Regions from separate parts of the Lysinibacillus sp. GbtcB16 genome, predicted to be linked through region 2. Evidence: predicted binding sites of a transcription regulator. Region 2 holds the regulator's gene; the other holds the start of a gene.
What was found. Region 2 encodes Rex, which represses fermentation and respiration genes when NADH is low (regulators of the CRP and FNR family bind a similar motif). Its sites were predicted from a motif close to TTGTGAAATATTTCACAA; they were not measured.

Region 1: KVT27_RS19300 (cytochrome ubiquinol oxidase subunit I) is a predicted target of Rex. The motif match lies at 3,983-4,000, and genes of this name have one in related genera.

Annotation. Positions count from the first base shown of each region.
Region 1 is NZ_JAGXJV010000007.1:100,871-116,589, forward strand. Features, by position in the region: gene rlmD (23S rRNA (uracil(1939)-C(5))-methyltransferase RlmD) at 1-1,119, opposite strand, end outside; gene cydS (cytochrome bd oxidase small subunit CydS family protein) at 1,229-1,351, opposite strand; gene KVT27_RS19295 (cytochrome d ubiquinol oxidase subunit II) at 1,366-2,391, opposite strand; gene KVT27_RS19300 (cytochrome ubiquinol oxidase subunit I) at 2,388-3,734, opposite strand; gene KVT27_RS19305 (diacylglycerol kinase) at 4,182-5,096, opposite strand; gene KVT27_RS19310 (thioredoxin family protein) at 5,160-5,726, opposite strand; gene gatB (Asp-tRNA(Asn)/Glu-tRNA(Gln) amidotransferase subunit GatB) at 5,887-7,314, opposite strand; gene gatA (Asp-tRNA(Asn)/Glu-tRNA(Gln) amidotransferase subunit GatA) at 7,316-8,779, opposite strand; gene gatC (Asp-tRNA(Asn)/Glu-tRNA(Gln) amidotransferase subunit GatC) at 8,804-9,091, opposite strand; gene KVT27_RS19330 (CamS family sex pheromone protein) at 9,326-10,465, opposite strand; gene ligA (NAD-dependent DNA ligase LigA) at 10,572-12,575, opposite strand; gene pcrA (DNA helicase PcrA) at 12,590-14,842, opposite strand; gene pcrB (heptaprenylglyceryl phosphate synthase) at 14,875-15,564, opposite strand; gene KVT27_RS19350 (YerC/YecD family TrpR-related protein) at 15,678-15,719, opposite strand, start outside.
Region 2 is NZ_JAGXJV010000009.1:82,857-98,575, forward strand. Features, by position in the region: gene KVT27_RS20370 (CPBP family intramembrane glutamic endopeptidase) at 1-454, shown strand, start outside; gene tatC (twin-arginine translocase subunit TatC) at 533-1,354, opposite strand; gene KVT27_RS20380 (twin-arginine translocase TatA/TatE family subunit) at 1,371-1,556, opposite strand; gene KVT27_RS20385 (redox-sensing transcriptional repressor Rex) at 1,722-2,357, opposite strand; gene KVT27_RS20390 (ABC-F family ATP-binding cassette domain-containing protein) at 2,602-4,545, shown strand; gene tsaD (tRNA (adenosine(37)-N6)-threonylcarbamoyltransferase complex transferase subunit TsaD) at 4,983-5,999, opposite strand; gene rimI (ribosomal protein S18-alanine N-acetyltransferase) at 5,999-6,451, opposite strand; gene tsaB (tRNA (adenosine(37)-N6)-threonylcarbamoyltransferase complex dimerization subunit type 1 TsaB) at 6,444-7,151, opposite strand; gene tsaE (tRNA (adenosine(37)-N6)-threonylcarbamoyltransferase complex ATPase subunit type 1 TsaE) at 7,148-7,597, opposite strand; gene KVT27_RS20415 (hypothetical protein) at 7,929-8,267, opposite strand; tRNA gene KVT27_RS20420 (tRNA-Asp) at 8,738-8,813, opposite strand; gene opp3b (oligopeptide ABC transporter permease) at 8,964-9,893, shown strand; gene opp3C (oligopeptide ABC transporter permease) at 9,890-10,921, shown strand; gene KVT27_RS27195 (ABC transporter ATP-binding protein) at 10,934-12,925, shown strand; gene KVT27_RS20440 (DUF3899 domain-containing protein) at 12,922-13,287, shown strand; gene KVT27_RS20445 (peptide ABC transporter substrate-binding protein) at 13,329-15,011, opposite strand; gene KVT27_RS20450 (M24 family metallopeptidase) at 15,147-15,719, shown strand, end outside.

The DNA of each region.
Region 1 (15,719 bases), on a different contig from region 2:
CTTATACCATCTTGGTATAACTTCCTCAGCTGGGCCGGCCTCAAAATAAGTATTTGTAAAACCATTTAGGACCGCGTTACGTTTGGCATCTTCTATCGCTTGTGGGACAATTTCAACGCCCATGACTGCCTTTGCCTTTTGTGCAAGGAACAAGGAGATCGTTCCAATCCCACAATACGCATCAATCACTCGTTCATCCCCTTGCAAGTTTGCATAATCAAGTGCTTGTTTATAGAGGACCTCCGTTTGCTCTGGGTTGACCTGATAGAAGGAGCGAGCGGAAATTTCAAAGCGTACGTCGCCAATTGTGTCAATAATGACGTCCTTGCCCCAAAGGTTCAGTGTGTCATCACCAAAAATCACATTCGTTTTCTCATGATTCACATTTTGCATAATTGAAGTGACGTTCGGAACAAGCTTTTGAATTACTGCAATGGCTGCTTCTTTTTGTGGAAATTTTTTCTTTTTCGTCACAAGGACAACCATGACCTCACCTGTTGCCCGTGCTTTACGAATGACAACATGGCGCAACATGCCTTCGTGGGAAAGTTCATTGTATGGGCGCATGCCTATCGCTACTAATTCCTTTTTCAAGCCTGCTAAAATTGCATCTGCTTCTCCTGTTTGAATCAAGCAACGCTCCATATCCACAATGCTATGCGTCTTTGTTTTATAGAAACCAGCAATAGCTTGTCCTGCTTCATTTTCAGAGAAAGGAATTTGCGCTTTATTACGATAATGCCAAGGCTCTTTCATTCCTTTTACAGGCAGAACAGGCGCATCAATTTTACCAATGCGTTGCATCACATTGCGCACCATATTTTCTTTCCATTTGAGCTGGCCCTCATAGGATAAATGCTGTAATTGACAGCCCCCGCATTGCTTAAAGTAATCGCATGGAGCTTCTACTCGATCGGGTGATGGCTTAATAATATCTACAACTTTTGCAAAGCCATAATTTTTTAAAGTTTTCATCACATGGATTTCGGCTGTTTCGTTCGGAAGTGCGCCTTGTATAAATAATGGATAGCCATCCACCTTAGCGACACCATTGCCATCATGTGTTAAGTCTTCTATATAAACTGAAAGTCGTTCATTCTTTTTCACGGGTGCTGACATTCGTACATCCTCCATTTCAATCTCCTTATTGTAGCATGTGTTGGCGAATGAAAAAAGAACAAGACCTGCCCGTTATACGGTTCTTCTAGCTAACTTGAAAAAAGAGCCGCTATTCGCGACTCTTTCCTTGCTCTTTTGTTATATGATAATCCCTTGGTGCCCACCAAAATGCACACAAGATTCCAAGAATGACGACAATAAAAGGCGCATAAAAAATTAAAAAACTTTGCATATACTAATTTCCTCCTATGCGTGATTGTCTTCTTTTCCGGTCACATAGTTTTTATTGAACAAGAATAATTTCATCAATAAATAAAGTGATGGAAGTAGGAGACACAGTCCTAAAATAAAGGCAATGATTAAAGCAATTGCCATTTGTGTACTTGTGAAGCCATCATAAATCGTTAAATATGGATACAGTAAATATGGATATTGCGCAATACCATAAGCGAAAAATGCTACCGCAAATTGAGCAATCAGAAGTGCAACTGCAAGCCCATATTTTTTACGCATGGCAATGAGGAACACTGTAATCATAAATAATATGGCTGATATTGCAAACATCCACCATAAATTCACCATGTGACTATAACTTTCAGGGTTAATGGACTTCATCTCATACATGATGCCTAATGCGCTGATCATCAAAGGAGCTGCCCATAAAAGTGCATATTTTCTCATTAGCTTCGTTGCTTCCTTGTCATTCGCTTTATGAGCATACCAAGTTAAGAATACTGCAGAAATGTAAAGTACAGCGGCAATACTCAATACGACAATGCTCCAAGCAAATGGACTTGTATATAAAGTCCAATAGTTTAAAACAGGCTGCCCGTTAATGAGATCCACATACCCTCCACCAGCAATGGCAAAAACAACAGACAACGATGCAGGAATTAATAAACCTGCTACACCATAGGTCAGCGTGTACCCAATATGTCCTCTTGTACCATACGATTCAAAGGCATAATAGGAACCTCGAATGGCTAATAGTACAAGGGAAATGCTGACGGGTATAAGTAAAATGGTTCCGTAGTAAAAAGCAGTTTGCGGGAAAAATCCTACGATCCCTACAAAGAAGAATACCAAAAAGACATTGGTTACTTCCCAAACAGGCGATAAATATCGTTTAATAATATTCGTTAAAATATGATTCTTCCCAATCAGTAGGCTATAGGCGTTAAAGAAACCGGCACCGAAATCAATCGATGCGACAATGACATAGCCAAATAGAAAAATCCACAATACTGAAATACCTAGAATCTCTAATGTCATAGGATGTCACCGCCTTTTTCAGAGTGACGATCTTCAATCTCACGCTCAATAGGATTCTTTTTAAACATTCGCACCAAGACGACAACACTTCCTACCGCTAATACTGCATATACACCTGCAAACAACAATAGCATTAAATCCACATGGTCACTCGTTGTGGCCCCTTCTGGAGTTCGCATCAAGCCATAAAGAATCCAAGGTTGACGTCCAACCTCAGCAAGCCACCAGCCCGCTTCAATAGCAATGATAGAAAGCGGCCCCCCCGCCACAATGATCCATCGATACCAGCGTGAATGAATAAACTGCCAGCCCCGTGCTTTCCCTACAACATACAGTAATGAAACTAGCACCATAAACATACCTATGGACACCATAATATCAAAGAGATAATGAATATAGAGTGGTGGTAGATCCTCTTCCTCGAATTGATCTAATCCAATTACCTCTGCATTAGGATTAAAATGTGCAAGAATGCTTAAAGCATACGGAATTTTGATGGCATATTTCACTTCTTCTCCATCTAGCACGCCAAATAAAACAAGAGAAGCCTTTCCTTCCGTTTCAAAATGCCATTCCGCTGCAGCTAATTTTTCTGGTTGATATTCCGCTAAGTATTTTCCTGAGAAATCTCCAATCACAGCTGCTGCAATGGAGAAAATTAAACCAATTTTCATCAGTAACAGTAATGCTTTTTTATGGTATACATGTTTCGATCCTTTAAGCATTCGGTATCCTGCTATAGCGGCTAAAACAAATGCAGATGTCATATACGCTGTTACGAGTACATGCGCCACCTTTGTTGGCATAGCAGGGTTAAACATCGCTAAGAAGGGTTGAATATTAACAAGGTTCCCGTCAACAATATCGAAGCCTCTCGGGGCATTCATAAAGGCATTTACGATTGTAATAAATACAGCCGACATCGATGCACCTACTGCAACTGGAATTAACAATAGCATATGCTTTTTCTGACTATCGAAGCGGTCCCAAGTATATAAATAAATGCCCAAAAATATAGCTTCAAAGAAAAATGCAAACGTTTCCAAAAAAAGTGGTAATGCAATGGTTTGACCAGCTAGTTGCATAAAGTTAGGCCATAATAATGATAGTTGTAAACCAATTGCCGTTCCCGTCACAACACCCACTGCGACCGTAATGACGAAGCCACGTGCCCAACGTCTGGCCATTAAAATATAATGCTCATCATTCTTTTTATACCCAGTCCATTGAGCAATCATGATCATTAACGGGACACCGACCCCTATCGTTGCATAAATGATGTGGAACGATAAAGTTAACTCAGTTAATGCACGACTCCAATAGACTGCTGATTCGTTTATCATCTCATTGCCCCCTAGCTCCCAAATATTCTTCCAAGAATGGAAAGTAGCATAATGATTGCAACACCAAAGCTTAGCCAAATAAGCTTCTTCTCCTGTGACTTATACAAAAGCAACACTTCCTTTCCCTTATCCATACCCCATTTTCCACTATTACAACGAAAAAAACCTTTATAATGGACCGATATTTCAGCCTATTAATAAGGTTTCAAATTTTGTTCAAGTAATATACGCACATTTGCCAAACATTTTTCTTAATTCATTCACAATTCCTAATTCTAAAGGTTAGACTTACTACATATTCAATTTTTCGCTGCGGGCTATTTGCTTTACTCTATTATCTTTTTGGTCGTTTGATGCGAAAGTTTAGGTGGAGTTCTTCAAGAGTACGCTGAATCCTTTATACAAAAAAGCTCATCCTCGCTATAACGAAGATGAGCTTTTCATGTATTATATACGGTCCTCTTCGCGAATATCTGCAAGAGGGACAAAAATTTCGATATGACGCTTTAAATTTTCAAAGGTAGCTGGAGCGTCTCCGCCATATTCACCATCTAGATTAAGATGTACTTCGTTTTCAGTAGTGACTTTTACAACACTCGCTTTTTTGTAAATGACACGGTCATCATTTAAATGTTCGCCTCTTAATGCCATAGCCGCTAGTTGAATAAACTCAGGTAGGCTAACCTTCTTTAACACTAATAATGTAAAGAATCCATCATTGATACTTGCATCTGGTGCAAGTTTTTCAAAGCCTCCTACAGAGTTGGTTAAACCACATAAGAACATCATGGCATCCCCGTCAAACACTTCCCCATCATATTCTATACGCATATGAGAGGCTTTGATGGATGGAATCATTTCTACTGCCTTTAAATAGTAGGCTAACTGCCCAAGCATTGTTTTCATTTTACTTGGTACTTCATATGTTAGCTCCGTAATCCGTCCGCCAGCAGCAATATTGATGAAATAGCGTTCGCCATTTAATAGACCGACATCCACTGGCAATGTATCGCCTTGTATAATAATGTCTACCGCTTCATCAATATTTCGCGGGATATGCACGGCACGGGCAAAATCATTTGTAGTGCCCATTGGAATTAGACCAACTTTTGGACGGTTTTCAAATGGACTTACACCTGAAACAACTTCATTTAAAGTGCCATCTCCACCAACTGCGATGATTATATCAAAGCCACGGTCTACTGCATCTTTTGCTGCAAGTGTTGCATCGCCTTCACCGGTTGTTGCGTGACAGGATGTTTCATAGCCTGCTACTTCTAATTTTTCCAACACCTCTGGTAGATGCTTCTTAAACGCTTCGCGTCCAGATGTAGGATTATAAATGATTCTTGCTCGTTTCATAACATACCTTCCTGCTTCATAAGATTCTATTTCATTCAACGATTTACTCGCTAAAATGTTGCTTTACTTTTGTAACGCGTTTGTCACCTGTTTTTTAAAGTCTTCATAGACATACGTCCAATATGCTTGGTTCGTTATATTTTCCTCACGAATCTCCGCATAAAGGGCCTTTTGAGCTTCTTCAAATGTTGGATCTTCTTTATCTGGTAAGCTTGCACGCTTCGTTACAACAAGCTCTTGTAATTCAGGTGCACGTGGACCCCATTTTCCAATCACCTCACCAGTACTGCTATCTAATAGCAAGTAAATTGGAATAGCACGACCTCCATTTGTTAAATAACGATCAATTAGATCTGTATCCGCATCACGGAACACTGTACGCATGTCCAATCCAGCTGCTTCAGCAACACGACGAACGATTGGATTGTTTAACATAGCATCTCCGCACCAATCTTCCGTAATCGTTAAAATTTTTGGTTGCTTGTCTTTTAATAATTCAATAAAGCCATCGTTTGTTGGCACTGCAAAGTCGTCATAAATGCGGAAGCTCTCTTCTTTAAGAGTCGTCATATTGTCCATATATTGTTGAATCGAAATAGCTTCATTAAAATATTGTTGTTCTGTTTTCATTGGTTCTCGTCCCCCTTATAATTATCTATTCTATATTTTGCTATGAATACTCCTTTTAAACAACTATTAAGTGTTACAAATTTCAATTTTGTTACATTTATGAAAAATAATAGCCGAGAAAGCGATTAAGCTCTCTCGGCTACTATGTTACAACGATTAATTATCGTTTGGCAATTTCTTGTTGCAATAATTTATTGACCATAGGTGGGTTCGCTTGACCTTTAGTAGCTTTCATAATTTGACCAACTAAGAAGCCAATAGCACGATCCTTACCATTTTTGAAATCCTCGATAGACTGTGCATTGTTATCTAAAACTTCTGTAACAATGGCTAGTAAAGCACCTTCATCAGAAATTTGAACTAAGCCTTTTGCTTTTACAATTTCTTGTGCAGAACCGCCATTTTCAACTAATTCAGCAAACACTTTTTTACCGATCTTAGAAGAAATAGTACCATCCGTGATTAATTTCACCATTTCAGCAAGGTTTTCAGGTGTTAATGCTGTATCCTTTAAGTCTTTTTGTTCTGCGTTTAAATAAGCAGAAACATCCCCCATCAACCAGTTAGCAGAAAGTTTTGCATCTGCACCGTTGACGATCATGGACTCGAAGAAGTCAGAAATTTCCTTAGAAATAACAAGAACCCCTGCATCATATGGTGTTAGTCCTAGCTCTTCAACATAACGTTTTTTACGAGCATCTGGAAGCTCTGGAATTTCTGATTTTACTCGCTCTAGCCATGCATCATCAATAGAAAGACGAACTAAGTCTGGCTCTGGGAAGTAACGGTAATCATCTGTTCCTTCCTTCACACGCATTAAAATAGTTTTACCCGTTTTTTCATCGAAACGACGAGTTTCTTGGTCGATAACGCCACCTGATAATAATACATCTGCTTGACGTAATTCCTCATGCTCTAACCCACGACGAACATAGTTGAAGGAGTTCAGGTTTTTAAGCTCTGTTTTTGTACCAAACTCTTCTTGACCATAAGGACGAATAGAGATGTTGGCATCACAACGAAGTGAACCTTCTTCCATTTTACAGTCAGACACATCTGTATATTGGATAATTGATTTTAATTTTTCTAAGTAAGCATACGCTTCATTTGGCGTACGAATATCCGGCTCAGATACGATTTCAACAAGCGGAGTACCTTGACGGTTAAAGTCTACTAGTGAGTGATCCCCAGCATGTGAAAGTTTACCTGCATCTTCTTCCATATGAAGACGAGTAATACCGATACGCTTTGTATAGCCATCTACTTCAATATCAATCCAGCCGTTTTTACCGATTGGTTTATCAAATTGTGAAATTTGATAAGCTTTCGGATTATCAGGGTAGAAGTAGTTTTTACGGTCAAATTTTGTTTCTTGTTCAATTTCCATATTTAATGCAAGAGCTGCACGCATAGCGAAATCTACCACATTTTTATTAAGAACTGGTAGGACACCAGGATAACCTAAATCGATTACTGTTGTATTTGTATTTGGTTCAGCACCAAAGTGAGCAGGTGCTGGTGAGAAGATTTTTGAGTTTGTTTTTAACTCAACGTGTACTTCTAAACCAATGACTGTTTCAAAGTTCATGTTATTTTCCCTCCCACATTTGAGGAACTTGTTTATGGAACTCCGTTGCTTGTTCAAAAGCATGAGCTACACGGTAAATAGTTGCTTCATCGAAGTATTTACCAATAATTTGTAAACCTAATGGTAGTCCGTTGTCCAAACCACATGGAATGGAAATAGCAGGTACACCCGCTAGGTTCATCGGAATTGTTAAAATATCATTTGCATACATTGTCATCGGATCATCCACATTTTTACCAATTTTGAAAGCTGGTGTTGGTGATGTAGGTCCAATGATGACATCGAAGTCTTCAAAAACTTTGTCATAGTCTGCTTTAATCAGTGTACGTGCTTGTTGTGCTTTTTTGTAATACGCATCATACGTACCTGCGCTTAATGAATAAGTTCCAAGCATGATACGACGTTTTACTTCATCCCCAAAACCTTGTGCACGTGTTTCTTTATAAAGGTCCATTAAATTTGTCACGTTGTCTGCACGGAAACCATAACGGATACCATCGAAACGAGATAAGTTAGAAGACGCTTCAGATGAAGAAAGAATGTAGTACGCTGCAAGCGCATATTTCGAATGAGGAAGTGATACTTCTTCTACAGTCGCACCTAAGCCTTTTAATACCTCTAATGCCTCAAGCACTGATTGACGTGCTGCTTCGCCAACACCTTCACCAAGGAATTCCTTTGGTACTGCGATACGTAAGCCTTTAATATCACCAGTAAGGGCTGCAGCATAGTTTGGCACCTCTACGTCAGCAGAAGTAGAATCATTTGGATCTAAGCCTGCAATAGCCTCAAGTAATAACGCATTATCTTCAACATTGCGTGTAATGGGTCCAATTTGATCTAAAGAAGAGGCGAATGCCACTAGACCAAAACGAGACACACGACCATATGTAGGTTTCATCCCTACAACTCCACAGTAAGCTGCTGGTTGACGGATTGAACCACCTGTATCGGAACCAAGAGAGAATGGAACTTCTCCTGCTGCTACAGAAGCTGCAGATGCACCTGAAGATCCTCCTGGCACGTGATTTAGATTCCATGGATTTTTTGTTGTTTTATAGTATGAGTTTTCATTAGATGAACCCATTGCAAACTCGTCCATGTTTAGTTTACCGACTGTAATCATACCAGCTTCACGTAGCTTGTTGACAACAGTTGCATCATAAATTGGCATAAAGCCTTCCAAAATTTTTGAGGCACAAGTTGTTTCTAAGCCTTCTGTTACGATATTGTCTTTCACACCAATCGGAAGACCAAATAGCGGTCCACGCTCTTCAAATGGTACTTTATCCATTTCAGCTGCTTGTGCAGTTGCTTTTTCTTCGTTTGAAGCAAGGAATGCTTGTACATCGCCATCAAGCTTTGCAATGCGCTCGTATGCTTCTTTCGTTAAGTCAGCGATTGATAAGTTACCTGCTTTAATTTCCGCTTGTAACTCCTTAGCTGAACGTTCAAATAACGTCATGAGGAATCCTCCTATGTTTTAGTATTACATGATAGCTGGTACTTTTACTTGACCATCTTCTTGTTCTTTTACGTTTAACATCATTACTTCACGGTCTAGACCTTTCACTGCAACATCTTCACGCATTACATTGACTAATGGTAAAACATGCGTTGTAGGTTCAACATTTGCTGTATCTAGTTCGTTTAATTGCTCTGCAAAGTCAGTAATTTTACCAAGCTGTTCAGCAAACTTCTCAGCTTCCTCTTCAGTAATTGCAAGACGTGCTAAATTTGCCACGTGCTTTACTTCTTCTTTTGTTAATTTAGCCATTTTTTACACCTCCGAATACTTGCTCCATTTATTGTTTTTATTGATAACAATAGGGTTGGATAAAGTTTTAACCATGCCAATAATCATAACATTTTTCCTATTAAAAATCACAACTTTCACCAAAAATATAGAAACTTTCACTACTATAACGAAGTGTTGTTAATCTATACCAGTTGTTTTCCTTTAAGTATCTCTATCTACATAAAAAAATAGTCAGCACAAAGGCTGACTATTTTATTCATAGACATGTACATAAGGATCCGTATCATTGGCCTTTTTATTGATTAATGCCTCTGGACCATTGACAGAAGTGATACTCACCTCAACATGAATATTATTAAATCGATTGATTAAAATACCTGTCAAATATTGTGTAAATCCAATGATTTCTGCTTTACCGAAAAATTGAATAGGAATTTCGATCGTCAGTTTTTGAATTTCTTTATTGCGATAGAAACCTGTACCAATAACACTTGTATAATTTGAGAAATATTTATCAACATCTTGCTTAAAGATTTTGAAGTTTTTACTCACGTCTCGATAAACATCCTGCGAATCATCTGTTGGGAATAATACATAATTTTCATCTATCCCTTCCCAATCAGCAATGTTGTTCTGTCCAGCTTTTGCTACACCATAGCTGAAATAGGCGCCAGGAATAATCTTATTGCGGGCTTGTTGCTTAAACAAGCCAACAACAATTGGGATATCCTTTAGCTCATCACGTGTACGTAAACGTGAAACAATCTCAGCAGCCATTTTTTTGCCTTGTTCAACAAGCTCAGACTCTGATATTGGTTCCTCGTAATATTCGCCATACTGTTCTTTTTGATAATAATAAATAGAGTTAAGCGCAAGTCCTATTGAAATTCCACCTAATTTCACTTTATTATCTTTAGTTTTTGTTAAGTAATTTTGCTCAACAATATGAGATAAGTAAATAGGCGCCTTTTTTGCTCGCTCTTCGGGGGTCATTGTATCAGTTGTCGGTGGATTTAATCCATCTTCTGTCTGAGAGCTTCGAGCCAGCCAAGAGCTCACTGTACTTTCAGCTAAATATTGACCCTCTTGGAAGTAATAGTTTTCAGTGTCAAACTCATGGTGAGAGAGACGCATTAAACCTGCTTCTACTTCCTTCATATCATATTTCGTATAAATATTAGATACAACTAGACCTCTACTGGCACTCTCTTTATAAGGAATAAGTGTCTTATAATAAGATTCATCAATTTGTATGCTGGGGATAATAGTTGTTTCAGTTTTTTCATCTTGTTGTGTTTCCTGCGTAAGCTCTGTTCCCCCTTCATTAGAAGGTACACAGCCGACTAACATTGCAGCTGCTACAAGTGCTGGAATGAGTCGAAAAGACTTCATTTTATTTAGTGCTCCTTTACTCATATTCAATTTGGTTCGACGAATCACTGATAATAATCATTAGCATAATTCATACCTTTCTTGGGGTATGTCATCAGTGTATTTATTAGATGAGGTTAAGTTGTTCAATTAAGTTTTCTTCATTCCAAACTTCAATACCTAATTGCTCAGCCTTTGCTAGCTTAGAGCCTGCATCCTCGCCTGCGATAACAAGGTCCGTTTTTTTGCTGACACTGCCTGTGACAGTCCCACCTAACTCTTCTATTTTCGCCTTTGCTTCGTTACGTGTCAATTGCTCAAGTTTACCAGTTAAAACAATTGTTTTTCCTGCAAAAGGATTATCGCCTACCACTACTTCTACTTTTTTTCCTTTAAAGGTCATATTCACGCCTACCTCAGCAAGACGTTCAATGACTGCACGTGCGTCATCGTTTGAGAAATATTCAACCAATGAAGATGCCATTTTATCACCAATCTCATAAATAGCCACAAGTTGTTCCTCTGTTGCTGCCATGACAGCTTCCATCGAACCAAATTGCTCTGATACGATTTTTGCAGCCTTTTCACCAACATGACGAATTCCTAGACCAATCAATAAACGCTCCATCGAGTTTTCCTTCGAGGCTTGAATCGCATTGACTAAATTGGTGGCAGATTTTTCGCCCATCCGTTCTAGTTCAACCAATTGCTCTATTGTTAAATGATATAAATCAGAAACATCATGTATGAAGTCTGCACGTAATAACTGCTCAACTACTTTATCTCCAAGGCCATCAATATTCATAGCATTACGAGATACAAAATATTTAATGCTTTCTGCAATTTGAGCAAAGCATGCAGGATTTACACAGCGTAAAGCAACTTCACCCTCAATACGAATCAATTCACTATCACATACCGGACAATTTTGGGGCATCTCAAACGGCACAGAGTTTTCAGGACGCTGCTCGATTAGCACACCGACCACTTGTGGAATAATATCACCAGCTTTTCGAATAATGACTGTATCCCCGCGGCGTATATCTTTCTCTCGAATCAGGTCTTCATTGTGTAATGAAGCTCGTTGCACTGTTGTCCCCGCTACTTGAACTGGCGTTAAAATAGCTGTTGGTGTGACAACCCCTGTACGTCCCACTGTTAAATCAATATCTAGTAATGTCGTGACAACTTCCTCTGCTGGGAATTTATAAGCAATGGCCCAGCGTGGACTTTTTGCCGTATAGCCCAGCTCATCCTGTTGAGCATAGCGGTCGACTTTTATAACGATCCCATCAATTTCATAGGCTAAATGTGGACGGTTTTCTGTCCAATGCTCAATAAAGGCCATTACTTCTTCGATTGTAGAGCAGCGCTGACGCTCTTTATTGGAAGGGAAGCCTAGATCCTCTAAATAATCAAGCATTTCTGCATGTCCGTCGATACCATAAACCTCACCATCACCACCAATGGCATAGATGAAAGTCGATAGTTGGCGACTTGCTGCAATTTTAGGGTCTAACTGCCTCAAAGAGCCTGCAGCAGCATTACGTGGATTAGCAAATAATTCTTCACCATTGTCAGCACGTTGGGCATTTAATTTTTCAAATGATTTTTTTGGCATGTACGCTTCACCGCGTACTTCTATTGTAATCGGTTCTTTTAAACGGAGTGGTATCGCATGAATGGTCTTTAAATTGGCTGTAATTTCTTCCCCTACAACACCATCTCCTCTTGTTGCGCCTTGGACAAACACGCCATTTTCATATTTTAACGAAATGGCAAGACCATCTATTTTCAGCTCACATACATAAGAGAAATGATCCCCAATAGCCTGTCGAACCTTACGATCAAATTCTTGTAAATCTGCTTCGTTAAAAGCGTTTGATAGACTTAGCATAGGGTAATCATGTGTCACCTTTTTAAAGCCTTCTACAACTGTTCCTCCAACACGCTGAGTAGGTGAATCGGGAAAAATAAGTGATGGATTGGCCTCTTCTAAGGCAATCAATTCATGCAATAATTGATCATAAACACTGTCAGCAACGACCGGTTTATCTAGTACATAATAGGCATAACCATATTCATGTAATAATTTATTTAACTCCGCTATTCGTTGTTCTATTTCGTTCATTTACGTTCCTCCGCTTACGCTTTTTCAATCGGTGCAAATTGTGCCAGTAATCGCTTAATACCAATTGGTTGTGGAAAAGCAATATCAAGCTCAGTACTATCACCTTCGCCTTTTACACTTACAACCATACCTGTGCCCCACTTTTTATGGACGGCTTTATCTCCAGCCTTCCAGCCATACTGATCTCCGCCTGTTGATTGTAAGCGAGCTGTGGCAGGCTGAGTTTGTTGAACGGACCCAAGTGTACTTTTTTGATAACCACCTGTTGAACGATTGCTAGTAGCAAACGGTACATTCGTTTTAGCACCAGCTTTGGAAATAGACTCGGTAATATCTTCAGAAATCTCACCTAAAAATCGGGAAGAATTATTAAAGCTTGAACGGCCAAAAATTGTACGGCTTTGTGCACATGTTAAATATAGACGTTCCTCTGCACGCGTCACACCAACATACATAAGGCGGCGTTCCTCTTCCATTTCATCTTGATCATCAAGGGAGCGTGAATGAGGGAAAATGTTTTCTTCCATACCGATAATAAAAACAATAGGAAACTCCAAGCCCTTAGCAGCATGCATCGTCATTAAAATAATATTTCCCTTGGATGCATCCTCTTTATCAAGAGCATCGATATCAGCTATTAATGCTAAATCCGTTAAAAACGCTATGAGACTTTTATCATCACTGCGCTCCTCAAATGCTTTTGTGACAGATAAAAATTCTTCAATATTTTCTAAACGACTTTCAGCTTCTATTGTCTTTTCATTTTGTAGCATTGTGCGGTAGCCAGATTTATCAATGACTTGCTCAACCAGTTCTGTGACCGATAAATATTCTTGCATTTCTGTAAAGCCTTTAATCATTGCATAAAATTGTTCTGCTGAGTTCGCTGCTTTCCCAGACAGACCCATGAAAATGAGATCATTCATAGCATCAAAAATGGAACGATCCTGCTCGATAGCATAGCGGGCCATTTTCTCAAAAGATGTGGCACCAATACTACGCTTTGGTTCATTAATAATACGTGCAAGTGATAAATCATCGTCATTATTAGCAATTAGGCGCAAATAAGCAAGTAAGTCTTTAATTTCTTTTCGATCATAGAACTTTGTCCCGCCAACAATTTGATAAACCATATTAGATTTAACTAGCACTTCCTCCATCACACGAGACTGAGCATTCGTACGATATAATATGGCAAAATCATCAAATGTACGATTTTCCTTTTCCATCAACTGTTGGATGGTTTGTACAACAAATTGTGCTTCTTCCTGCTCATTATAAGCTTTGTATAACGCAATTTTTTCACCCTCTGCATTTTCTGTGCGCAGTTCTTTTGGATAACGTGTTGTATTATTTTGAATGACGTCATTTGCTGCTTGTAGGATGCGTTTAGTCGAACGATAATTTTGTTCAAGCATAATCACTTTAGCATTCGGATAATCCTTTTCAAAGGAAAGGATATTACCAATATCTGCACCACGCCAGCGATATATTGATTGATCAGAATCCCCTACAACACAAATATTTTTAAATTTCTTAGCTAATAATTGCACAAGTAAGTATTGGGATTTGTTAGTATCCTGATATTCATCTACATGAATATATTGAAATTTATTTTGATAGTATTCCAGCACTTCTGGTACACGCTTGAACAACGTAATAGTTGTCATAATTAAATCATCAAAATCAAGGGATTGGTTGCGACGTAATCTTTTTTCATAACCTTTATAAACACTTGCAACGGTTTGTTCATAAGGGTTTTTATCATTCATTTGACCCGCGTAATCATCTGCTGTAATGCACTCATTTTTGGCTGCACTAATAGCATTTAAAATTGCTCGTGGCTCAAACCGCTTCGGATCGATATTCTCATCCTTCATTACATTTTTGATCACCGAAAGTTGATCCGTAGAATCTAGAATCGAAAAATTACGAGATATGCCTAGTTGATCAACATTGCGACGTAAAATTCTTACACACATGGAGTGGAAAGTTGATACCCACATACTATCGCCAGTCCCATTGCCTAGAATACCGTCAATACGCTCTCGCATTTCTCGAGCAGCTTTATTAGTAAATGTAATGGCTAAAACTTTGGATGGATATACTTCCTTTTCTATGATTAAGTAAGCAATACGATGTGTTAATACTCGTGTTTTTCCTGATCCAGCACCAGCCATGATCAGTAGTGGTCCCTCAGTGGTTTTGACTGCTCTTTCTTGTTCAGGATTCATCCCTGCTAGTAAATTTTTTGTTAACTGTTCCATTTCGCACCGCCTTACAAACATTTGTTCTAAAATTATAACGTATTTTTAACAGCCTTAACAGTCGCAAGTGCCACTTTTAAATCATCATAAATAATATTTCCAACTACAACCGTATCTGCGAACCGGGCCATTTCCTCTGCCTGCTTGGCTGATGTAATTCCCCCACCATAAAAGAGCTTAGTATGCTTCAATTCATTTTTCACAGCACTTACTATCTCTGGATTTCCGTAAATTCCACTGTACTCTAAATAAAATACGGGAAGTTTAAAGAAATTTTCTGCCATACGTGCATAGGCTACGATATCGTCAATTGATAAATTGGTTGTAGCACCTGTTACTTGTGCCACTTTACAATCAGGATTTAAAATACAATAACCTTCTGCAACTAATTCATCCCACACCATGATATCTCCAAATTCTTTAATAGCTGCATGATGCAAATTTTTAATCCATTTTGGATCATCGCTATTTAATACCGTCGGAATGAAGTAATAATCATAGCCCGGTGTAATCGCATCAATCGTGGAAATTTCTAAAGCTATCGGGACTTCGAACCTTCTAACACGAACAAGTAAATCTAATACCCCATCCAATGTCACATTATCTGTGCCACCTACTAAAATAACATCAGTTCCAGATTCACAAATTTTTTCTAAGTTTTCATCTGAAATGTCCTTTGCAGGATCTAACTTGAACACATGTCTCCATTCTAAATAATCCATTTATTTTACCACCTATCGTTTTCTATCTATTCGTTTACAAGTATAGCTTATGATGAACGACAAAAAAATGAAAAAGACTGAGTAGAACTTCTACCCAGTCTCATTTTCAGCTATTATTTTGGTGCTTGAAACGGTTTCTCATCAGGATACAAACG
Region 2 (15,719 bases):
TATTCTTGGTTTCTTCCTTGTATTTTTTGGTCAAATGATTGGAGCAGCTATTGAAATGGCTGTTTTTGGTATTGAAGGAGGTTCCCAAAATACCGCTGATATTGTCGCTATAGCTAAAGGAGCACCTATCGCCATATTAGCGATCGTTGTATTTGGTCCCATTTTAGAAGAGTTCGTCTTCCGTAGAGTTATTTTTGGATCACTTGTCCAAACAACAAACTTCTGGGTGGCGGCAATAGTAAGTGCTATATTCTTTGCGATTATCCACTTCGACTTCTCTCATATTTTACTTTATACAATTTGTGGTTTGATCTTCGCCTTTTTATATCACAAAACAAAACGTATTTGGACTTCCATTATTGCACACGTCATGCTGAATGGATTTGTGACACTTGTACAATTCTATGCAGAGCCATTGCAAAAGTTTCTTCAAGAACTAGAAAAAATGCAATAAATTTTTGTAAAGCTCTATAAAGTTGTCAAAAATACAAAAGCTCGGTGCCTTTATGTAGGTACCGAGCTTTATCTATTACTATTTATTCAATTCTTCTATTTGTCGTCGTTGCTGCTCAAGTGCCTCTTCAATCTGGCGCTTTTGCTCCGCTTCTTGCTCTTCTTTTAATCGAATTTCCTCTGATTTTAAATATTTCCTATAACCTACTCGAGATATCATAATACTAATTTCATACAGGATAAATAGCGGCACTGATACCATTAAGTGAGACGCCAATTCAGGCGGTGCAATGAGAGCAGCACATACAAATAAACCAAAGTATGAATATTTACGAATACGAATTAGTAGATCTGGACTCAATATTCCTATCCGTGAAAAGAACAATACTACAATAGGTAATTGGAATAGAAAACCGAATGGTATTGTGAGTTTAAATAAAAATGTAAAATACTCATGTATTCCAATTGTTTGCTTAATATCTAAATCATTTGATAAATTCATCATGAATTTGATGACATACGGGAATAATAAAAAGTATGAAAAAGATAACCCTGCGATAAACAATAAAAATGAATATGGTATATAGCTTAAGGTTGCTCTTCGCTCTACTTCCCTTAATCCTGGACTAATAAACGACCACAATTGATACATTAATACTGGCGATGAAAGAATAAATGCAATTAAAAAAACAACTTGAATATAAATTGCTAGTGGTGTTACTACGTCAAATGCATGGAGCTCAATATTATATTTTGCTCCTGTGGTTTGAAGGTATTTAACAAGTGGCTTTGCGACAAAAAAGGCGCCAGCCATAGCGAGAACAAAGAAAACGGCAACAATGAACAGCCGTTTTCTTAATTCTTCTATATGCTCAATGACAGTTAGATCTTTTGGATTCATTCCTCAACATCCTAACTTACTTATCTAGTTCTTTCTTTTTCTTGTCATCATCATCTTCGTCGGCTAAACCTTTAGTAGCATTTTTGAATTCACGTAGTGTTGAACCAAATGCTTTACCAAGCTCTGGTAACTTTTTAGGACCAAAAATTAGTAACGCGACAACTCCGATAATAATGAGGCTCATAGGACCAATACCGCCCATTACAGCCACCTCCTCTTTATATCCATCATTTTAACGCATATTTCGCCATTTTGCTAACTAATTATATGTGAAAGTTTTTCGTCACTCTCACTGATTTTACCTTGTTTTATTTAAAATTACTATTTGACAGAAACAGTGAACTCCACTATAAAATATGTAAAAATTTCACACTTCCTGATTCCGAATTAAATAAATAAGCGCTTGCAATTCTACCGATAAATCAATGGTTAAGAGCTGCATACTATCTGGCACCGTTAAGCGCTCGGGCGTAAAGTTTAAAATTCCCTTTGCATTCATAGCCGCTAACCGATCTGCCATTTTTTGTGCAGAGCGCGGTGATACTGTCAAAATAGCTAGCTCAGCCCCATATTCTGCATACTTTTCTTCCAGCAAATCAGGATGAAAAACAGGAATGTTACTAATCATTTTGCCATCCTTCGGCGCTTTCGAATCAAATGCTACAACAATATGAGTGTTGTGGTTTTTTTGAAAATTATATTTTAATAATGCACTGCCTAAATTCCCCACGCCAATTAACGCTACTTTTGTTGTTTCATGTTGATCAAGCGTCTGGCTAAAAAATTGTAATAGATGCTGTACATCGTAGCCATAGCCTTTCTTTCCAAGAGCACCAAAATAAGAAAAGTCACGGCGAATGGTTGCAGAATCTATTTTCATCGCTTCACTCAGTTCCTTCGACGAAATACGTTCCATACCTTCTTGTGCAAAGTTTTGAATAAATCGATAGTAAAGAGGAAGTCTTTTTGTAGTGGCTTGTGGAATTTTTAATTCTTGTTTCAAACTTTCTCCTCCTTATAATGAAACTCAATCTATTTTACTGTACTAATTTTAATACATATATCCTTAACTATATACAACATTTTTCAATCCACTAGCGTATTTCTCTTTAGTTAATGGCGCTTTGTACGCAGCTAACTAAAAAGAAATCGTTTCAATCTTACATGACTGCTTGGAATAAGTAAAGCACCGACATTGCATGCAAATCGTTCATCCATTACACTAAGGTAGAATTGAGGTGTCAAGAATGATTGTTTTACAGGTCAATCAACTAACTAAATCCTTTCTTGCAGATGAAATTTTAAGTGGTGTGAAATTAGAAGTTCAACACCGTGATCGCGTTGCCTTAGTAGGGCGCAACGGTGCAGGTAAATCTACTTTATTAAAAATAATTGCTGGTCAAATGTCCTATGACTCGGGGGATATCATTATTCCAAAGGGCATCCAGGTTGGCTATTTAGAGCAACATGCCGGATTAAATTCTACGTTAACTATTTGGGATGAAATGATGACCATTTTCGAACCCCTTTTAGCTCAAGAACAAACACTCCGCTCGCTCGAACAGCAAATGGCAGATCCTACTGTTTATGAAAATCCTACTCTGTATGCCAAAGTTATGTCGGAATACGATCAACTACAGCATACATTTAAGGATGCTGGCGGCTATCAATATGAATCGGACATACGCGCAGTGCTTCACGGTATGCAATTCTATCCGGAAGACTATGATAAACCTATTAGCTCACTATCTGGTGGACAACGCACACGCTTAGCACTAGCTAAGCTTTTATTGAGTAAACCAGACCTACTGATTCTCGATGAGCCTACGAACCATTTAGATATTGAAACATTATCTTGGTTAGAATCTTATTTAAAGAGCTATGAGGGCGCTATTTTAATTGTTTCACATGACCGCTACTTCTTAGACCAAGTTGTTTCCATTGTCTACGAAGTTTCACGTCATCGTGTCACAAAATTTACAGGCAACTACAGTGCTTATTTAGATGAAAAAGCTAAAAACTATGAACGTGATGTCAAACTTTTTGAGCGTCAGCAAGACGAAAAGGCCAAGCTAGAGGATTTTATCCAAAAGAATATTGCACGTGCCTCTACAACAAAAATGGCACAAAGTCGACGGAAGATGCTTGAACGAACAGAGTGGATGGAATCGCCGGATGGTGATGAGAAATCCGCTAGTTTTGGTTTTACGATTGAACGTCAAAGTGGAAATGATGTGTTATCCGTTGATGATTTAACAATCGGCTATAACGATCAGCGCATATCTAGTGGGATTAAGCTACGTACTTTTCGCGAGGATCGGATTGCTCTTGTTGGACCAAACGGAGTTGGTAAATCGACATTATTAAAAACGATTGTGAAAGATTTAACACCTCTAGCAGGTGATATCCGTTATGGTACGAATGTACAAATTGGCTATTATGATCAAGAGCAAGCAAAGCTTTCAAGCAATAAAAGTGTCTTAAAAGAGCTATGGGATGAATGGCCGCTGATGAATGAAAAAGATATTCGCACCGTATTAGGACGTTTCCTATTTAGTGGAGAGGATGTGGATAAAACCGTCTCTTCTTTATCAGGCGGTGAGAAAGCACGACTGGCACTTTCAAAATTAATGATGCAAAAGGCCAATTTTTTAATTCTCGATGAGCCTACAAACCATCTAGATTTAGATAGTAAAGAGGTACTGGAAAATGCGTTGATCGATTACCCTGGAACGCTTCTATTCGTCTCCCATGACCGCTACTTCATTAATCGTATCGCTACGAAGGTAGTGGAGTTGTCTGGAACTGGGTCGTTTGAATATTTAGGGGACTATGATTATTATGTAGAGAAAAAACAGGAGCTGTTGGAGCTAGCACAAATGAAAAGTACTTCCCAACCGCAACTACAGCAGGACCTACCTGATAAGTCCTCTACCTCTAGAATTGATAAAGAGGCAAAAAAGCGTGAACGACAAATAAGACGTACTATCGAAGAATTAGAAGGCAAGATGCAAGAAACGACAGCCTCCATTGATAGATTAGAGGAAGCTCTCTGTGACCCTGCAATTTTTACAGATCATGAAAAAATTACCCAACTGCAAGACGAATTGGCTACTGAAAAGGAACAGCATGAGCTTTTAGAATTAGAGTGGCTAGCGTTAAATGAAGAATTAGAAAATATAAATATGTAATTTGATTTAAGCCGTGTGCATTGTCGCATGGCTTTTTTCTTTACTCTCCTTCATTTTTCATATATATTGGTCAAGTGCTATTTTTCGACAAAAAATGCCCACAGTTTTATTCACACCATAAATCTAGTAATACCAACATATCAACAGAGTTTTCCACACTGTCCACAATTAAAATTTATTTTATCCACACCATCCCATGTAAAACATGCTACTATATATTGAATAATCACAAGTTATGCACAAGTTATCAACAATTTGTGCATAAGTACGCGTGTTCGGTATTCAGTTCGCTCTACTACCTGTGGATAATTTTCTGAAAAATTTGTCAATTAAAGTGTTTCAGTGGATGTTTCTCTTCGCTACATTCATTTTTTATCAACAAATTTTCGACAATAAAAAAAGAGATATCTTCAATAAGATACCTCCTTCATTTACTACTACACCCAGGATTTTAACTCCATTCCTGGACGACCGTTCATCATTAAGTTTCCTCGGATTCCTGCTTCATACATTGGCATCGCTACTGCTCCAATCATTGCAGCATTATCTGTACACAATTTGAGTGGTGGTACAAAAAACGCAATCCCTTCCTCAGCGAACACTGTCTCTAATGAAGCACGTAAGCCTTTATTGGCTGCTACACCACCAGCTGCAATGACCTGCTTCACCTGATATTCGCGAGCGGCACGCAATGTTTTCGCTGTTAGTACTTCGACAACACTTTCCTGAAAGCCCTTTGCTACAGCGGCTGGAGAAATTGCTTCGCCGCGTTGATCCATATTATGTTTATAATTAATGACCGCTGATTTTAAGCCACTAAAACTAAAATCATAAGATCCTTCCTCTAACCACACTCTTGGAAATGGAACAGCCTCTTCGCCCTCATGAGCAAGCTGATCAATGCGTGGGCCACCTGGATAGGATAAATTTAAAACTCGTGCCACTTTATCATATGCCTCACCGGCTGCATCATCTCTTGTTTCACCGATAACCTCAAAGGAGCCATGTTCCTTCATATAAACAAGCTCCGTATGCCCACCTGATACAACAAGTGCCAATAATGGAAATTCCATTGGCTGGACTAGAGCATTGGCATAAATATGACCTGCAATATGATGCACACCGATAATCGGTAAATTGTTGGCAAATGCAAACGCCTTAGCCGCGTTTATGCCAATTAGCAACGCACCGACTAAACCTGGACCCTCCGTAACGGCAACAGCATCTAAATCGGCTGGCTTTATATTCGCTTGTGCTAATGCTTCCTCAATAACCACTGTAATTTGTTCAACATGATGACGTGAAGCGATTTCAGGAACTACGCCACCAAATCGCTTATGGCTTTCTATTTGTGAAGCAACAACATTCGAAACAATTTCATGACCATTTCGAATAATTGCGGCAGCTGTCTCATCACAGCTCGATTCTATTGCTAATATCAATCCATTATTCATTATAAATTCACCCACATGACAAGGGCATCCTCCCCGTTATCAGTATAATAGCCTTTCCGTATACCACCATCTTGGTAAAGAAGCTTGCGATAGAGATTTTGTGCAACTACATTTGTTACACGTACCTCAAGCGTCATGACTTCCATTCCATGTAAACGCGCTATATGCATCGCCTCACGCATTAATCCTTCGCCTATCCCTCTGCCACGAGCCTGCTCAATCACAGCTACATTTGTTATTTGAGCTGCATCTATGACCATCCACATTCCACAAAAACCAATAATACTACCCTCTTCATCTATAGCCAGCACATAATGCGCATACTGATTTTCATGCACTTCGTAGTAAAAGGAATCTAACGTCCATGGTACTGGAAATGAAGCCAATTCTATTTCATAAACTGCTGGCACATCGTCAGAAACCATTTTTCGATAAGTTACATTCCTACTCATGTTTCTTCTCCTTCTGTTCTTTCAGCCAGTTCGCCTCAGCCTCGGCAATCCGTTTATATTGTGGAACGAAGTGATGGGTAGCTTCGACACTTGGCAACTCCATTTTCGTCGCTAGATGAATGACTTCCGTTGCGCGTGGCAAGTCAATACTAAATGGTGCACGTACTGCATGTTCACCAAGTATTTGCACAATATTCTCCCAAAATATATCAACATCTGTTCCTACAAATAGAATAGGTTGCTCTAATGCCTTTAAACGCACTAATAAATCATCAATATGTGCATGATGATCCTCCACAAGTGCTTCTAATGTCTCACCTTGATAAACTGCCGTATAGACATTGCCTCTTCTAGCATCAAAAATTGGACAAATTAATCCATTATAAAGGGCAGCGTTGGCAGCTAATGTTTTTAAACTAGATACGCCGACTAAGGGTTTCTGTAATGTCCATGCTAATGTCTTTGCTAATGTCACACCTATACGGACACCCGTATAAGAACCTGGTCCTTCAGATACTGCGATCGCATCCAAGTCATTCGGCCTTACATCTATTCGTGCCAAGATTTCTTCAATCGCTGGCATCGCACCTGCAGAATGCGTTAATTTTACATTTTGTACCATCTCGGCCACTACTTTGCCGTCCTTTACAACTGCAATGGAAAGTGGTGTATTTGCTGTTTCTATTCCTAACCAAATCATTTCATTAGCTCCTCACATAGTGCCTCATAGCGTTCTCCACGAGGTATTAACACAAAGCGTCGTTCATTTTCTCCGATTCGGTAAATCTCGATCGCTAGACGATCCTGTGGCAAATCCTGTTCAATTAAATGCGCCCATTCGACCACTGATACCGCATCTCCATAAAACAGCTCATCCCAACCAAGGTCTTCATCACTTTCTGCTAACCTATATACATCTAAATGATTAAACGGTACTCTTCCCTCATACTGCTTAATAATCGTAAATGTAGGACTGTTGACTGTTCGTTTGACCCCCAGCCCCTTCGCCAAGGCTTTCGTAAATGTCGTCTTGCCCGCGCCTAGATCACCTTCTAATGTAATCGTATCTTGAGCTTCTAGTTTATTCGCAAGTTTGCAGGCAAAACGTTCTGTATCATCAATTGAATTCATGATTAATTCATACATATTCTTTTTTCCTCTCATCACTACATTACCTCTAGTTTACCTAAACTAGCCAAAATGTTCAAAGCATCCAATACCATTATACTTGCTTTGATTGCGCTCGTTAAAAAGCTCTTTTAATAACAGCAGTGAGGTGACACGATGAAAACAAAAACACGACTTCTCTGATGAAGACGTGTCAGACTGTACAATGAAAAAAGTAAAGCTGCTGATTTCCACTACGCGAATGCTTTCCAGTGAATGTGATAAGAGAACAAAAACCATCGAGAGTGAATTTTCCCGATGGCTTTTGTCTACATGTTGAGATGCCTTCTTTTACAAAGACATTTTACAATTATCGATTGGAATGGCCTTTTACAGCTATGATCTCTTTAGCAATTAATTTATCATCCTTAAATTTCACTATATAAGCCTGAGTCAACAAAGTTTCATCATTCCAACGGTATTCATTATTTTTCACCTTTTTACCTGCGCCACCTGCTGTCTCTACTACCTCAATATATGACATATCATTTTTTAATTTCTCAAATTCTACTTCGTTCATATTTTTTTGCCAGTGATACGTATTTGCTTCTTCAATCTCTATAATAGGATCTCCACAGCCTACCATCATAATCATGGAACCAATAAGCAAAGGTACATAAAAATGGTTTAAGAAATGGTCTTTGCCCATATAAACACCTCCGTAGCCAATCCAATTACTTCTAATTTTTACCCATCGTTTTAATTTTAGAAACATATCTCATTTTACCTTATAAAACCGTCATCATTTATCGGTAATTTTTACTATCTTTAGATAATGTTAAATATATACAATTCATTAGTTTCATTTCAATAATACAAGTGATTTCATTGGGATAGGGCGTATTTTGAGTGACAGTAGTGGGGCCATTTAGGGCAATAGATGTTATTTTATTAAAATCAATAGGAGGTAGGTCATAAACCCTTCACCAAATGTAAAGCTTTTCACCTCTATGTTTATACCCTGTGAACTAGGTCTTCATAAAGTGACACTTTCACAATTGAAATAAATGCTTGAATAAATTTTATGGTTGACAGCTAGTCGGCAAGAAAATTCTCATTCAATACAAAAAAGCTCTTATGACTGTAACAGTACATAAGAGCGAACATATCAATTTTAAATGGCGGTCCCGACCGGGATCGAACCGGCGATCTCCTGCGTGACAGGCAGGCATGTTAACCGCTACACCACGGGACCTCTTTAAGACATTTATAAATATATCATATAAGAAAAAGGTATGCAATATATATTTTCATATTTTTTCTTCTCTTATTTTTCTAACAATTGGCATCAATCTTGCAAATAAATTAATAGTTTCAACACACTATTTAGTAGGAGGCTGGTGCCATGGTTCGGTACATATTTACACGAATTGGCTATATGATCATTACACTTTTTATTATTATCCTGCTGTCATTTTTATTAATGAAGGCTTTGCCTGGTTCACCATTTAATGATGAACGCCTTCCAGAGACGCAAAAAGAGCTGCTTTACAAAAAATATGGATTAGACAAGCCGGTCCCTGTGCAATTTGGTATTTATTTAACGAATCTTGTACAAGGAGATTTAGGTGTTTCTTTTGTCTTTGATAATCGACCAGTGACTAAGATTATTCAGGAACGTATTGGTGCATCAGCTATTTTGGGCTTTCAAGCCATTCTAGTAGGTACAATTATTGGTCTTTTTTTAGGCATTATAGCTGCTCTAAGACACAACACGATTATTGACTATGGCGCTACAATACTAGCCGTACTAGGCATATCCATTCCATCATTTGTTTTTGCAGGTTTTTTACAGTATTGGGTTGGCGTTAAATTGGGCTGGTTACCCATTGCCTTTTGGAATGGCTTTGAGTACTCCATTTTACCAACAATTGCTTTAGCAGTAGGAGTAATTGCTACAATTGCTCGTTTCACGCGCATTGAAATGCTAGAAGTCCTTAGTCAAGAATACATTTTAACCTCAAAAGCAAAAGGATTATCAAAGCCTATTATTATTACAAAGCATGGGATTCGAAATGCCATGATCCCAATCGTGACTATTATTGGTCCGTTAACCGTGAACACTATTACTGGTTCACTTGTTATTGAAAAGATATTCAGTATTCCAGGTTTAGGTGAGCAATTTGTTAATTCAATTATTACGAATGATTATCAGCTCATTATGGGGACAACTATTTTTTATGCGGTATTATTTGTAACCGTCATTTTAATCATCGATATTTTATACGGTTTGATTGATCCCCGCATTCGTGTGACGGGAGGCGATAAGGCATGACCATAAAACTGACAGATGGTACAACGAAGAGTCATCCAAAGGAGTTATTTGAATATGCAACGCAAACTGATATTACAGATGATTTCACCTATCGTCCTGAGCAATCATTTTGGCAGGATGCTTGGCGTGGTTTGCGAAAAAATAAAGCAGCTATCGTTGGGCTATGTACTATTATCATTGTTCTATTACTTGCCATTTTCGGACCTTTTATGAATAGCCACGGCTATGACGAACAAAATATTACGCGTACCAATTTACCGCCAAAAATTCCTGTCCTTGAGAATATTTCTTTCTTAGGCTTGAATGGTGTCGATAGCCGCGGCATAGACCAATATGAAGCGAAAGGTATTGAAGAATATTTTTGGTTCGGTACAGATGAATTAGGGCGAGATCTTTGGACACGTGTATGGGAAGGAACAAGAATTTCTCTTTATATAGCTTTTTTAGCAGCAACCATCGATCTCATTATAGGCGTTGCTTATGGGGCTGTTTCAGCATTTTATGGTGGTCGAACAGATACTATCATGCAACGCATTATTGAAGTGTTAGTGGGTATCCCCGGACTAATTGTGAACATTCTTCTGATCCTTATTTTAAAGCCTGGCATTATTTCAATTACGATTGCAATGGTGATCGTAGGATGGATTAGTATGGCTCGAATTGTTCGCGCACAAATTCTGAAGTTAAAAACGTATGAATATGTACTTGCTTCACGAACACTCGGTGCTAGTAACCAGCGTCTCATATGGAAGCATTTAATTCCCAATACGCTTGGACCAATTATCGTTGCGACCACATTTACTATCCCAGGTGCTATTTTCACAGAGGCTTTATTAAGCTTTATTGGACTAGGGCTACAACCTCCAACCGCTTCTTTGGGGACAATTGTTAATGATTCATATAAACTATTAAGAATTTATCCACATGGCATGATTGTCTCATCTATTGTCATTAGTTTAATTATGATTAGCTTTAATTTACTCGGTGATGGACTGCGTGATGCATTCGATCCAAAAACTCGTAAATAGGAGGTGCTCTAAATGAAAAAAATAATAGAGGTAAAAAATTTAAGTGTTTCCTTCAACACGTATAATGGTGAGGTACAAGCCGTACGTAATATATCATTTGATTTATTTGAAGGTGAAACCTTAGCCATTGTAGGCGAGTCTGGCTCTGGAAAATCAGTTACGTCGAAAAGCCTTCTTCGCCTCAATCCAACCGAGTCCACCATGATAAAAAGCGGACATATTTTTTATGATGGACATGATATTCTATCTTCCAGTGAACAAGAAATTCGAGCAATACGCGGAGCTGAAATCGCTATGATTTTCCAGGATCCCATGACTGCCTTAAACCCTACGATGACGATTGGTCACCAAATTGCAGAAAGTATAAAAAAACATACGACTTTACGTGGCCGACACATAACTAACCGTGTTATAGAACTATTGCAACTTGTCGGTATTAAAGAAGCTGATAAACGATATAAACAATACCCACATCAATTTTCTGGAGGTATGCGCCAGCGAATAGTCATTGCCATGGCTCTTGCTTGTGAGCCACGTATCATCATTGCTGATGAGCCTACCACAGCACTAGATGTTTCGATCCAAGCACAGATTTTAGAATTATTAAAAAATCTACAACAAAAAATGAATTTATCCATTATCTTTATTACCCACGATTTAGGTGTTGTCGCTAAAATGGCAGATCGTGTTGCCGTGATGTATGCTGGAAAAATCATTGAAATTGGCTTAGTTGATGAAATATTTTATCAATGTCAGCACCCTTATACACAAGGGCTACTCGCAGCCATGCCTAATCCAGATATTCATACAAACTCATTATATGCCATTCCTGGATCGCCACCAAACCTGCTCCACCCCCCTACTGGTGACGCCTTTGCAGCTCGTAATAAACATGCCTTGAAAATTGACTTTATAGAGGAACCACCTATGTTTCAGGTCAGCGACACTCATTTCGCTGCCACTTGGTTATTGCATGAACACGCACCGAAAATAGTACCGGTTCACCAACAGCTTGCTCAAGTACAGCAAGAGAAGCGTCAGGCACCAGCTATCTTTGATAAAGAACATCCCTATTTATCATTAAAAGAGGTTAAGCAGCACTTTTCTTTAAGTAAAAACATGGTTAATAAAGCGGTAGATGGCATTACTTTCGATATTTATAAAGGAGAAATTTTTGGTCTTGTAGGAGAATCCGGATGTGGTAAATCGACAACGGGACGTTCCATTATTGGACTCCATGCGATTACCAGTGGTGACATTCACGTTGATGGCCGTAATATCAATGACCATCAAACAAAAAAAGACAAGCTTGCCTTCAATAGCAAGGTGCAAATGATTTTTCAAGATCCCTATTCTTCTCTCAATCCACGTATGAAGATAATGGATATTATTGCAGAAGGATTGGCTATCCATGAAGTACCTAAAAGTGAATGGAAGTCAAAAATATATGAGCTATTAAACATAGTCGGATTAACAAAGGAGTATGCAAACCGTTATCCACACGAACTTAGTGGTGGCCAGCGTCAGCGTATTGGTATTGCACGTGCTCTAGCTGTAGAGCCTGAACTCATCATTGCAGACGAGCCTATCTCTGCATTGGACGTTTCCATTCAGGCACAAATAGTGAATCTGCTAAAAAAGTTACAGCAAGAACGTGGGTTGACCTATCTTTTTATTGCACATGATTTGTCAATGGTGAAGTATATTAGTGATCGTATTGGTGTGATGTATCGAGGGAAAATCGTTGAGCTAGCGGACAGTCAAGAACTCTATGATCACCCCGTACACCCTTATACAAAATCATTATTATCGGCCATCCCATTACCAGATCCTAAGCTAGAGCGAGACCGCAAACGCATTATTTTTAATGAAGCTACCTATCAAGCTAACCGAAATATTGAAGGTGAAAGCTTTGTTGAGATACGGCCTGGTCACTTTGTTATGCTGACAGAGGAGGAGCTTGTCCAATACCGTTCAGCACAAGAAGGAGGTATATTACTTTGAAATTAAAGACCTTCCTCTTACTTGCTAGCGGTATAATCATAGTTTCCCTCAGCTATACCTGGCTCCTCCACCAACCAATCACTTTTTTAACGATAATTGACAATGTTTTCCTCACTTCACTTACTTCTACAATTGTAGGTGCTTCATTGGTTGTTGTACAAGGTGGGCTTTTTAATGGCATCGCCTATAGTTTCAAACGTTTTTTTGCACGTGTTACTAAAAATGGTGTCTATGCCTTGGAATTAGATGGAGATTTAGAATATGTTCATGCTCCGACCTATACCTTCACTTATCCGCTACTACTAGCAGGTATACTTGGCTGCTCAGTAACAGCCATTTTATCTATAGTTTTCTATCTATAAATGAAAAATGCTGTCCTCTCGAGAAAAGAGGACAGCACTTTTTATTTTACAATTTCTACCCATTTATAGCTTATGTCAGCTGAGAATGGATGCTCATATAAGTTTTTCACATATGGTTTTGTCAAACGACTTAACCCTTTTTGGAATGTTGGGGCAAATGCTACATCTTCCATCATTAATTTTTCGGCTTGCTGCATAAGTTCCCAACGCTCGGTAACATTAGAGGTAGTTTTTGCTTGTTTAATAAGTGTATCAACTTTTTCATTTTTATAGTTAGATTGATTATAATAAGCCGTTGACTCAAATAATTCAATATAAGTCATAGGGTCTTGATAGTCAGGGCCCCAGCCACCATAGTCTAAATCAAAATCAACAGCCCCTTCTAATGCAAGCTTTTGCTTATTTGGCTGCATATTAATTGTTAGTTCTAAGCCTTCTAAATTCGTCTCCAATTGGTTTTTAATAAATTCAGCGGCTTTTTTAGATTCTGCACGGTCATATGTTAAAAACTCCAGCTTTACTTGGTCTACACCAAGCTCCTTTAAGCCAGTAGCCCACGCTTCCTTCGCTAGCTCGATATTTGTTTTATTCATATCGCCGTTGCCATCACGGAAATCATTCCCCTTGTCATCTGTTGATAATCCCTGAGGTACTAAATAGTAAGCAGGAATGGAACCATCCTGTAATATCACATCAGCGAATCCTTGTTTGTCCCATGCCATATCAATGGCCTTACGAATGTTTAGATTAGATAAATATTTATTTTCATGATTCATACGAATAAAATACGTATTTGGCTTTAAAAACGTTGAATACTCTGGACTGTCTTTATATTGAGCAACATATTCACTAGATAACTCGGCAGTGTCTATTTCACCAGCTTCATAGAGGTTGACAGCCGTTGCCGTATCTTTCACTATTTTCTGCGTGATTTTAGTGAGCTTTACCGTGTCTTTATCCCAATAACTTTCATTTTTGACGAACGTCCATCCTTGACCATGTTGCCAAGACTCCATCATGAATGGTCCATTATAGATCATATTTTCCGCTTCTAGTGCATATTGATCGCCTTGGGACTCTGTAAATTCTTTATTTAATGGGAAGAACGGTGCATACGTTGTTAAGCTAATAAAGTATGGGATCGGCGCATTTAGCTGCACTTCTAACGTTTCATCATTTATTGCTTTAATACCGATTTCCTCCACCTTCCCATAAAGGGGATCTTCTTCTGTTTGCACATTGGCAGCATTTTTTATATCTAGCATTAAGTATGAATAGATTGCTTGAGTTTCGGGATTTATAGCTCTTTTCCATGCATACTCAAAATCATGTGCTGTCACTGGAGTCCCATTACTCCACACAGCATCTTTACGTATTTTAAATGTATATACTGTACCATCCTCAGAAACTTCATGTGACTCTGCCATACCTGGGATGGGTGTATTTTCAGGACCTATACGATATAATCCCTCAAATACTGAGTTCATTGCCGTCACAGCAAGTGCATCTACACTCCCTAAAGAACTCATCGTCGTTAAATCTCCTGTTGCCACTAAATGAAGTTCCTGTGAGGCAATAGTGTCGTCCCCATCAGAAGATGCATGGTCTGTTTCATTATTATTTGTAGTATTTCCAGAAGTGGTGTTATCTTTGCCGTAACAACCGACCAATACAACGAGCATTAATGCTAACAATACGAAGAGCCATTTTGTTTTTTTAGCCATCCTCAAAACCCCTTTAATTTTATTGCACGAAAGAAATCGCACTATAAAAATCTATGCAATTTCCATGCCGATTCTAATTTTTTTAAAATTGGCACAGATTTTGCATTATACTTTCATTAAAGGGGGAATGACAACATGTCAAAACTAGAACAATTACGAAATGCTTTACAAGCACAAGGTACAAGCGCAATTATTATTACAAATGCTCAAAACCGACGTTATTTAACAGGATTTACAGGAAGTGCAGGAACGGTTGTAGTAACTAACACACGAGCACTTTTATTGGTGGACTTCCGCTATACACAGCAAGCAACAGAGCAAAGTAAAACATTTGAGGTTCATGAAATTGATCGCAGCCGTTTATATGAAACGATTCAAGAAATTTTAGAACAGGAATCCATTCAAACTGTTGGCTTTGAACAACATCACGTCACTTACTACACGTATCAATTAATGGCTAATAAATTAACAGCAACATTAAAGCCTTTATCTACTATTGTGGAGGATTTACGTATGATTAAGACACCAGAGGAAATTGAAATTATGAAGAAAGCAGCTTGGATTTCAGATGAAGCCTTTAAGCATATTTTGACATTCATTAAACCTGGTGTTACAGAAATCGAAATTGCCAATGAGCTAGAATCCCATATGCGTAAAAATGGTGCTACTGGCGCTGCATTTGATATGATTGTCGCTTCTGGTCATCGC